DNA from 4 places in the Streptomyces sp. NPDC051576 genome. Region 2 is predicted to be linked to each of the others. Evidence: riboswitches for the same ligand, from Rfam matches in the RefSeq annotation. Region 2 holds a riboswitch; each other region holds the start of a gene.

The links. A riboswitch is a leader RNA that binds a small molecule or an ion and turns the genes downstream of it on or off. The one in region 2 is predicted to bind cyclic di-AMP.
Region 1: it holds a riboswitch for cyclic di-AMP, as region 2 does, so the genes downstream of both, AB0M63_RS19775 (C40 family peptidase) here and AB0M63_RS14225 (transglycosylase family protein) in region 2, are expected to answer to the same signal.
Region 3: it holds a riboswitch for cyclic di-AMP, as region 2 does, so the genes downstream of both, AB0M63_RS09265 (M23 family metallopeptidase) here and AB0M63_RS14225 (transglycosylase family protein) in region 2, are expected to answer to the same signal.
Region 4: it holds a riboswitch for cyclic di-AMP, as region 2 does, so the genes downstream of both, AB0M63_RS09830 (M23 family metallopeptidase) here and AB0M63_RS14225 (transglycosylase family protein) in region 2, are expected to answer to the same signal.

Annotation. Positions count from the first base shown of each region.
Region 1 is NZ_JBFAZO010000005.1:542,011-544,177, reverse strand. Features, by position in the region: gene AB0M63_RS19780 (ATP-binding protein) at 201-659, shown strand; gene AB0M63_RS19775 (C40 family peptidase) at 744-1,217, opposite strand; cyclic di-AMP (ydaO/yuaA leader) riboswitch at 1,221-1,402, opposite strand; gene AB0M63_RS19770 (hypothetical protein) at 1,742-2,050, opposite strand; gene AB0M63_RS19765 (ATP-dependent Clp protease proteolytic subunit) at 2,058-2,167, opposite strand, start outside.
Region 2 is NZ_JBFAZO010000004.1:120,170-122,336, forward strand. Features, by position in the region: gene eno (phosphopyruvate hydratase) at 1-141, opposite strand, end outside; gene AB0M63_RS14225 (transglycosylase family protein) at 435-1,121, opposite strand; cyclic di-AMP (ydaO/yuaA leader) riboswitch at 1,125-1,296, opposite strand; gene AB0M63_RS14230 (transglycosylase family protein) at 1,490-2,167, opposite strand, start outside.
Region 3 is NZ_JBFAZO010000002.1:814,064-816,230, reverse strand. Features, by position in the region: gene AB0M63_RS09270 (pitrilysin family protein) at 1-706, shown strand, start outside; cyclic di-AMP (ydaO/yuaA leader) riboswitch at 911-1,075, shown strand; gene AB0M63_RS09265 (M23 family metallopeptidase) at 1,089-1,844, shown strand; gene AB0M63_RS09260 (GntR family transcriptional regulator) at 2,032-2,167, shown strand, end outside.
Region 4 is NZ_JBFAZO010000003.1:21,854-24,020, forward strand. Features, by position in the region: gene AB0M63_RS09830 (M23 family metallopeptidase) at 48-1,055, opposite strand; cyclic di-AMP (ydaO/yuaA leader) riboswitch at 1,067-1,223, opposite strand; gene AB0M63_RS09835 (PP2C family protein-serine/threonine phosphatase) at 1,457-2,167, opposite strand, start outside.

The DNA.
Region 1 (2,167 bases), on a different contig from region 2:
ACTCCTTCCGAGCCGCCCAAATACGGTCTGAGGTCGCAGAGTTCACCGCTTCGAGCGACAGATATATGCATATCTTGGTGGATCGGCACCGTTACCGCCGAGGTAATGGCAGTCTGGCGAAGAAGCACCAGTCCGGGACCGTACTCGAACCATCCGCTCCGTGTCGGACACCGGTCCCGCGGGAAAGGGACGACCGCGCCATGGCAGACCATCTGGAAGCATCCGTCACTCTGCCGAGCGATCCCGCCTCGGTCTCCACCGCCCGCACCTACGTGGTCGGGACCCTCGTGGAATGGGGACTGCCGGCGGACACGGAGGCCGCCGACACCATCCGCCTCATCGTCTCCGAACTCGCCACCAACGCCGTACAGCACACCTTCGGACAGTCACCCACCTTCACGGTGGACATCGAGCTGGAGCGTGACGAACACCTGCGCATCGGAGTCACCGACAGCCACCCCCGCTTCCCCAAACGCCTGCCGGCCGCCGTCCAGCAGGACAACGGCCGGGGCATGGTCATCATCCGCTGGCTGACCGCGGAGTGCGGCGGCAAACTCAAGGTCAGGCCCACCAGGGAGGGCGGCAAGACGGTCTCCATCGAGGTGCCCTGGACGGTCCCGGCCCGGCCGGTGACCGCGGCGGGCCAGCAGGAGCCGTAGAACGCCCTGAAAACGTTTCGGGAACACCCGAGGGGGTGGCGGCCCGTCAGGTGGCCGCCACCCCCTCGGGAGGTTCAGCGAGGGTCAGCTGACCCGGCCGTACCAGACGCTCTTGGTCCAGATCTTCTGCAAGCGCACCACGTCCCCGGTCTTCGGGGCGTGCCAGATCTTTCCCTTCCCGGCGTAGATGCCGACGTGGTAGACGCTGGAACCCGAGTGGAAGAACACCAGGTCCCCGGCCTTGCGGCCCTTGGCCGAGACGTGGTGGGTCTTGTTGTACTGCTGGGCCGCCGTACGGGGCAGCCTCTTGCCCGCCTTCTTGTACGAGTAGAGCGTCAGCCCGGAGCAGTCGAAGCGGCTCGGCCCGGTGGCGCCGTACCGGTAGGGGGAGCCCTTCTTGGAAGCGGCCACCTGGAGTGCCTTCGTCGCGGGTGTCGCGGCCGCGGCGTCGGATGCGACGCCCGGGATCACGACGGAGCCGCCCACGGCGGCGATGGCGAAGGCCGAGGCCGTACCGGCCCGGACCATCAGCGACGGGACACGATTGAGCGCAGTCATGCGCAACCCTTCGTCAGCCGCCTGTGAAGGATGACCTGTCGGATTCGGGCTGGCGAAGTTGCCCGGCCGCAGACTCGCGGCTTCACCCCAAGGGCTGCTCGACCCGGTCATGGCGTGACCGTCCCGGCGACCCGTCGTGCTTGGGTCCTCCACTCCTGCCGATGCAATCCTGTCGACCTGTCATCCGGGCGGCGGCAGGACTCGGCGTCCGCCCGGATCGCCCCGCCGCTGCGGCGGGGTCTTGTCGTCAGACAGGGATCTTCACCTATCGATGTCCGAAAATCCCAACGGAACCGGGGATTTGTGGGGTTACTCACCACTCACCCGTTCGGGTGGACACCCCAGTGTTCGAAGGGGTGTCGAGGGGTGTGCACCCCTCGGACCAGCACCGGAGCACCTCATCCGGCCCTCGGTCTACGCCAGTTGCGCAAGCCCGGCGGCCTCACGGACGGAGGAGCGGCTACTCCGATCAGGGGTAAGCCGTTCGGCCCGTTTCGCCCACGCCCGCGAGGTCTCGGCGTGCCTCAACTGTCGGAGGGCGCGGGGACGGTGACGCGAGCCGTGCGGCGCTCCCCGTCCAGCACGCGCAGCGCCCGCGCGAGGGTGGGGGCGTGCAGCTCGGTCTCGCCCCGCTGGTGCATCAGGGCCAGCGCGTCCCGCAGCTCGGCCGCCTTGGCCACGAGTGCCTGAGCGGCCCTCAGGCCACGGTACGTGTCCCCGTGATGCGCCGGGTTGATACGGCCCAGCAGATCGGCCACATCCAGATAACGGTCGATCAACTCGCCCTCGGCACGCGTCAGCGCGGGCAGCGGCGGAAGCTCCGGCGGCAGCATCGCGGGCTCACTCCCCGCCCGGCTCGGTGAGCGAGGTCCTGCGGCTGGGCACGATCCGGTCCACCAGGCCGTATTCCAGGGCCTGTTGGGCGTCCAGGATCCGGTCCCGCTCGATGT
Region 2 (2,167 bases):
GGCACCCGTGGAGGCGCCGGACGGAACGGCGGCACGACCCGTGCTGCCGTCGTCGAGGCCGACCTCGACCTCGACCGTGGGGTTGCCTCGGGAGTCCAGGATTTCCCGGGCTACGACGACGTCGATGGACGGCACGAGCATCTCCTTCTTCAATGTGACGCGGCTACGCAGTACCGCGGTGGGCTCTGCGAGACGAGCCTAACCGGCTCCGGGCGATCGGCCAGTCTGTCGACCATCCCTTGAGCAGAACCGAGAGTAAATTGTTTCCGAACGGAACAAAAACCGGCACGGAAGCGGGCGCAAAAAAAGCCCCGCCCCGGTGCGTACGGGGGAACACGCACCGGAGCGGGGAGCCCGTGGGGGACGGGGGCGACCCTCACGAGGTCTCCATGGTGCAGTCCACGGATGTGAGGGCGCTGTGGTTCAGCTGAGTACTACTTAAGGTGGAGCTGCTGACCCGGGTAGATGAAGTCGGCGTCGTCGATGATGTCCTTGTTCAGCTTGAACAGCTTCTGCCAGCCGCCCTTCACCTTGTGCTTCTCGGCGATGGAGCTGAGGGTGTCACCCTTGACGACCTTGTACTCGCCGTCACCCTTCTTGACCTTCTTGCCGGTCGGGGTGGTGACGGTCTTCTTGGCGGCCGGGCGCTCGGCGGAGCGGGAGGCCGTCGTGTCGGAGGTGGAGCGCTCGCTGGTGCTGCTGCTCGACGAGCTGCCGCTGGAGGAGCTGGAGCTGCCGCCGGAGTAGGTGGCGCTCGACAGGCCGGTGCCGCAGACGGGCCAGGCGCCCTTGCCCTGGGAGGCGAGAACCTTCTCCGCCACGGCTATCTGCTGGGACTTGGAGGCCTGGTTCGCGGTGGAGGCGTAGGCGGTGCCGCCGTACGCGGCCCACGTCGAGGCGGAGAACTGGAGACCGCCGTAGTAGCCGTTGCCGGTGTTGATGGACCAGTTGCCGCCGGACTCGCACTGGGCGACCGTGTCCCACTCGGAGGCTGTGGCGGCGGAGGCGTTGCCGGCCGCCATGAGCGGGGCGGCGATGGCGACACCGGTCACGCCGGCGAGCGTGGCGACACGGGTGGCCTTGGACGGACGACGGTGCTTGCCCTTGCCGGAAAACAGCATGGAAGATCCCCTCACCGACGCCTGCGAGGTGAGCTGTCGGGTTCGGGCCGTGTGAGTTGCCCGGCCACGCACCTTGCGGTGCGCGACTTAACCCCAAGCCGGATCCAGCAGCCTCAACTGCCGGGCCCGGCACTTACCTTGGGTCCCCCGCTCCTGCCTACGGCGCTTGACGCGACGACTGTTCCCGGAAGCCGCTGGCAGGACTCGGCGTGTGCGGCAGCCGGGGCTCGTGGTGACGAGCGGCCTTGACCGTAGACAGGGAATCGGCGGAATTTCAAAGACGATCAGGGCTTCTGAGACTCATCCCACACTTTCACCAAAGCGGACATTCGGCGCGAAGTGTGACGTGAACTCCCGCTGTTTTCCTGCTACTTTCCGCCCGTTTCAGTGCTCACGTCCAAGGTCTGACCGGCGGCGATCCGGGTCGGATCGGCGCCTATCACCTTTTTGTTCTCGGCGTACAGCGCGCGCCATCCGCCGTCGAAGTCAAGGGAGTCGGCGATGGACGCGAGGGAGTCGCCGGCGCGGACGGTGTACGTCTTCGCCGTCACACCCTCCTCGGCGCTCGCCCCGCGATGCTTCCCGGTGCTCACCTGGTCGCTGCTTCCCTGATCGGTCGCACCACCGAGCGCGCCGGTGTCGACGAGGCTCCACTTCCCCACCGCCTGCTCCGAGTTGTCCGATTCGTCGAGTTTCGGAGAAGCGGAGGCCGAGTCGTCACTCTTCGAAGGAGTGGTGGACTTGTCGGACTTGGTGGAGTTGTCCGTCGGGGAGGATGAGGGACTGCTCGACGGGTCGGTGGCGGAGGAGTCGGACGAATCCGATGAATCCGATGAATTCGAGCCCGTACTGCCGGAGTCGGACAGGCCGGACGAGTCCGAGGTGCCGGAGGAGTCGGTGGAGTCCGTCTCACTGGCCGACGGCGAGTCGCTCGCGACGCCCGTGTCGACGTTCGTCGAACCCGAGGTCGTGGTGAGGCCGGAGAGCAGGGCGCAGGTGGTCCACGCGGAGGTGCCCTTGGCGTCGAGGATCTTCTCGGCGACGGC
Region 3 (2,167 bases), on a different contig from region 2:
CACCCTGGGCTCGTGGACGGGCTCCTCCGCCCAGCCGCGCCCCGTGCCCTCGGTGACCGCCGACGACACCGCGCGGGTCGTGATCGTGCACCGGCCCGGCGCCGTCCAGACGCAGTTGCTCATCGGACGGGTCGGATCCGACCGGCACGACCGCGTGTGGCCGGCCCAGGTGCTCGGCACGTACTGCCTCGGCGGCACCCTCACCTCCCGCCTGGACCGCGTCCTGCGCGAGGAGAAGGGCTACACCTACGGTGTGCGGGCATTCGGCCAGGTGCTGCGCTCGGCACCCGACGGCACCGGCATCTCGATGCTCGCCATCAGCGGCTCCGTGGACACCCCGAACACGGGTCCCGCGCTGGACGACCTGTGGACGGTGCTGCGCAAGCTCGCGGAGGGCGGACTCACCGACGCCGAGCGGGACATCGCCGTACAGAACCTCGTCGGGGTGGCGCCGCTCAAGTACGAGACCGCCGCGGCCGTGGCGAGCACCCTGGCCGACCAGGTCGAGCAGCACCTGCCCGACGACTACCAGGCGACGCTGTACCGGCAGCTCGCCGCGACCGGCACCGTAGAGGCCACCGCGGCGGTCGTGAACGCCTTCCCGGTGGACCGTCTGGTGACGGTCCTGGTCGGTGACGCGGAGCAGATCAAGGAGCCGGTTGCGGCTCTCGGCATCGGTGAAGTGACCGTCGTCCCGGCCGAGTAGGGAGCCGGGTAGCGGCACGCGCGCGTGTGGGGCCCTGGTGGCTGAGGCGTCACCAGGGCCCTCTCATGTCCGAATTGGGGGAGAGGTTGCCTGTCTGCCCTGTGGCATGCGCTACAAAAACCGTGATCCGTTTGGGGATTGAAAGTGGCCCCCCTTAGCGTCGGTCCGGCTGTCCGTCAGGCACCGCGCCGCACCAGCGGCACCGGACAGTCATCGCCGAGTCCCCGTACGGCGCGAGCCAGGGGAGCCGGGGACCCACATCAAGAGTCCCTGGGGTGAATCGGACGCCCGCGCACCGCGAGGGGGTCCGTAGGAGACCTTCCTGCTCCGAACCCGTCAGCTAACCCGGTAGGCGAGAAGGAAGGAAAGGACCAGCCACTTCATGGCGTTCACCCGCGCCACCGGGAAGCACCGTCGCCCGAGCCGGACCCACCGCACCACCGTTCGTGCCGCCAGTGTCGCGGCTCTCGCCACCTCCGGCGTCGTCGGCACCCTGGCCGCCGCCCCGGCGTTCGCCGCGGAGCCCGCCGCCGAACAGACCGGCCTCACCCCCGTCATCGCCATGGGCGACTCCGTGGCCGAGAAGATCGACGCCCAGGCCGCAGCCCAGAAGCAGGCCGCCGCCGAGCAGGCCGCCAAGGAGATCGCCCGGGCCAAGGCCGCCGCCCTGGCCAAGGCGGAGCGCGACGCCGCGGCACGCGCCGCCCGCGCGGCCGAGCGCAAGAAGCTCAACACCTTCGTCGCGCCGGTCTCCAACTCGTATGTCTCCACCGGCTACAAGACCGGCGGTTCCCTGTGGTCCTCCGGTGCCCACACGGGCATCGACTTCCACGCCTCGACCGGCACCTCCGTCCACGCGGTGGGCTCCGGCACCGTCGTCGAGGCCGGCTGGGGCGGCTCGTACGGCAACCAGGTCGTGATCAAGATGGCGGACGGCATGTACACCATGTACGGCCACCTGTCGTCCATCGGCGTCTCCGTCGGTCAGACGGTCACCCCGGGCCAGCAGATCGGCCTCTCCGGGGCGACCGGCAACGTCACCGGACCGCACCTCCACTTCGAGGCCCGCACGACCGCCGAGTACGGCTCCGACGTCGACCCCGTCGCCTACCTCCGCAAGCACGGCGTGAACGTCTGACGACGCACCACCGCACTTCCCGAAGCCCTGGCCCGCCGGCCGGGGCTTTCGGCGTTTGTGGACCCAGCCTGTCCAAAAAATATCCATGGATTCCGGCCCCCCGTCGGAAATTCCCGCTCATTGCAATAGAGTCACGGAACACACGTCAATCGTCGACGTTTCACGGGGATTAAGGCGGAGGTCGGACATGCGTATTCCGGCGCACTCGGTATGCACGGCGATCCGGGACGACATCGTCGCCGGTGTCTACGAGCGCGGCGGCCGGCTCACGGAGGAACTCCTCGCGCGCCGGTACGGCGTCTCGCGCGTCCCTGTGCGGGAGG
Region 4 (2,167 bases), on a different contig from region 2:
CAACAGCCGGACCGGAACCCGATATTCCAGCAGGATCGCCGGGTGGCTCAGGGGTTGAGGCCCTTGCTGCGCAGCCAGGGCGCCGGGTCGCTGGCGGTCGCGGCGCCGTTGATGTGGACCTCAAGGTGGAGGTGCGGCCCGGTCACGTTGCCGGTGGCTCCGACGCGGCCGATGACGTCACCGGTGGCGACCTTCTGCCCGACGCTGACGTTGATCGAGGACTGGTGGCAGAACCACAGCTCGGTGCCGTCGTCGAGGGTGATGATCGTGCGGTAGCCGTAGGACCCGGCCCAGCCCGCCTCGGTGACCGTGCCGCTGTGGATGGCCTTGATCAGCGTGCCTGTGGGCGCCGCGAAGTCGAGCCCGGTGTGGTAGCCGGAGGACCACATGGTGCCGGCCTGACCGAAGGTGCCGGTGATCGTGTACGACCCGACCGGCAGGGTGTACTGCTTGGCCAGCTCGGCGAGCTTCGCGGCCTCGGCCTTCTTCTTGGCGGCGGCCTCCGCGGCCTCCTTCGCGTCCGCGGCCTTGGCGGCGGCGTCCTTCTCGGCCTTGGCCGCGGCGTCGTCGACCTGCTTGGCGACGGCTGCCTCGGCGGCGGCCTGCGACTTGCCGTCGACCTGGAGCTGCTGGAGCTCGGCCTGCTCCATGATCCGGTTGCGCAGCAGCTCACCCGCGTCCGAGGTGCCCTTGGCGGTCTCGGTGGAGGTCACGCCGACGCTGCTGAGCGCGGTCGCGGAACCCTTGGGGGTGCTGGAGGAGTCGTCCAGCAGATGCCCCACGGAGGGCAGGTCCGGCAGGGAGATCGAGACGGGCGGCTTGCCGGTGTTGGCGCTGGCCATCCCGCCGGCGCTCACGGCGGCTATGACACCGACACCCAGGACGGTGGAGCTGCGGGCGAATCCCCCGCCACCACGCTGCTTGGCGACACGGTGCTTGCCGCGGTTGGGGGGAACGGACTCCGCGCTGGGGTTCCACTCCTCCCAGGGGCCCTCGTCGGGGCGGTAACCGCCGTACACGAACGGGGCTTCTGGGGCAGCCTGGTTGGACGCCACGTGGGCGTGCTCCTTTCCTTCCTTCTCGCCTACCGGGTTAGCTGACGGGTTCGGAGCAGGAAGGTCTCCTACGCGCGTAAACCTGTCGTGTTCCCACGGCGGTCGACGAGCGATTCACCCCAAGTGGTGGTTCCCCGGTTCCCTTGCGGGATTCGGCGCGTGCGCACGGAGCCGTCTCTTGTGACGGCTGGGACGACCGCGCTGCGTTATCGAACGTTAATAGACCCGGGCACCCGATTCCAAGCTGTTCCGCTTGATCATTAACCTTTCCTTGCTGGACGAAGGGCCCACGACCGGCGAAAAACGGGCGAGTTGACCAAGTCTCAGAATTCCCACAGCTATTGACGGTATGTCAGTTGTTATGCGGAGGGCGCTCGCCCGATCACACCTGGTGACACCGTTCATGGATGGCGTACGGCGATCATCGCCATGTCGTCCGACATCCCGCCCCCGGAGTACCGGCGCACCTCCTTGGCGAGGATCCCGAGCAACGACTCGGGGCTGCGGAAGGTCCGTCCGGCCAGCCGCTCCCCGGGATCGAAGAAGACGCCGTGGCAGTCCCGGGCCTCGGACAGACCGTCGGTGTACACCAGCAGCGTGGCCCCGCCCGGGAACGGGAACTCCTGGGCGCGGTCGGGCCAGAACCCCAACTCGCCCATGCCGAGCGGCAGTGCGGGTTCCTTGACGAGCAGGGTTTCCACAGTGCCGTCCGCGTTCAGGAGCAGCGGCGGCGGGTGACCCCGGTCGACGATCCGTACGACGCCGTCGCCGTGCGGGAGTTCGGCGAGGACGGCCGTGGTGAACCCCTCGAACGCGTCGAGGCCGTCGCGCCGGGTGCCCTCGCGGGCCAGCGCCCGCTCCAGCCGCTGGGCGACCTCCTCCAGGGTGGTCTCCTGCTCGGCCGCCTCCCGGAACGCCCCGATCACCACGGCGACGGCGGCGACCGCGCCCATGCCCTTGCCGCGCACGTCGCCGACGATCAGCCGTACGCCGTGCGGGGTGTCCTGCACCGCGTACAGGTCGCCGCCGATGGACGCGCCCTCCTGGGCCGCCTCGTACCGTGCCGCGATCTCGAACCCGCCGATCCGCTCGGCGGGTTCGGGCAGTACCGC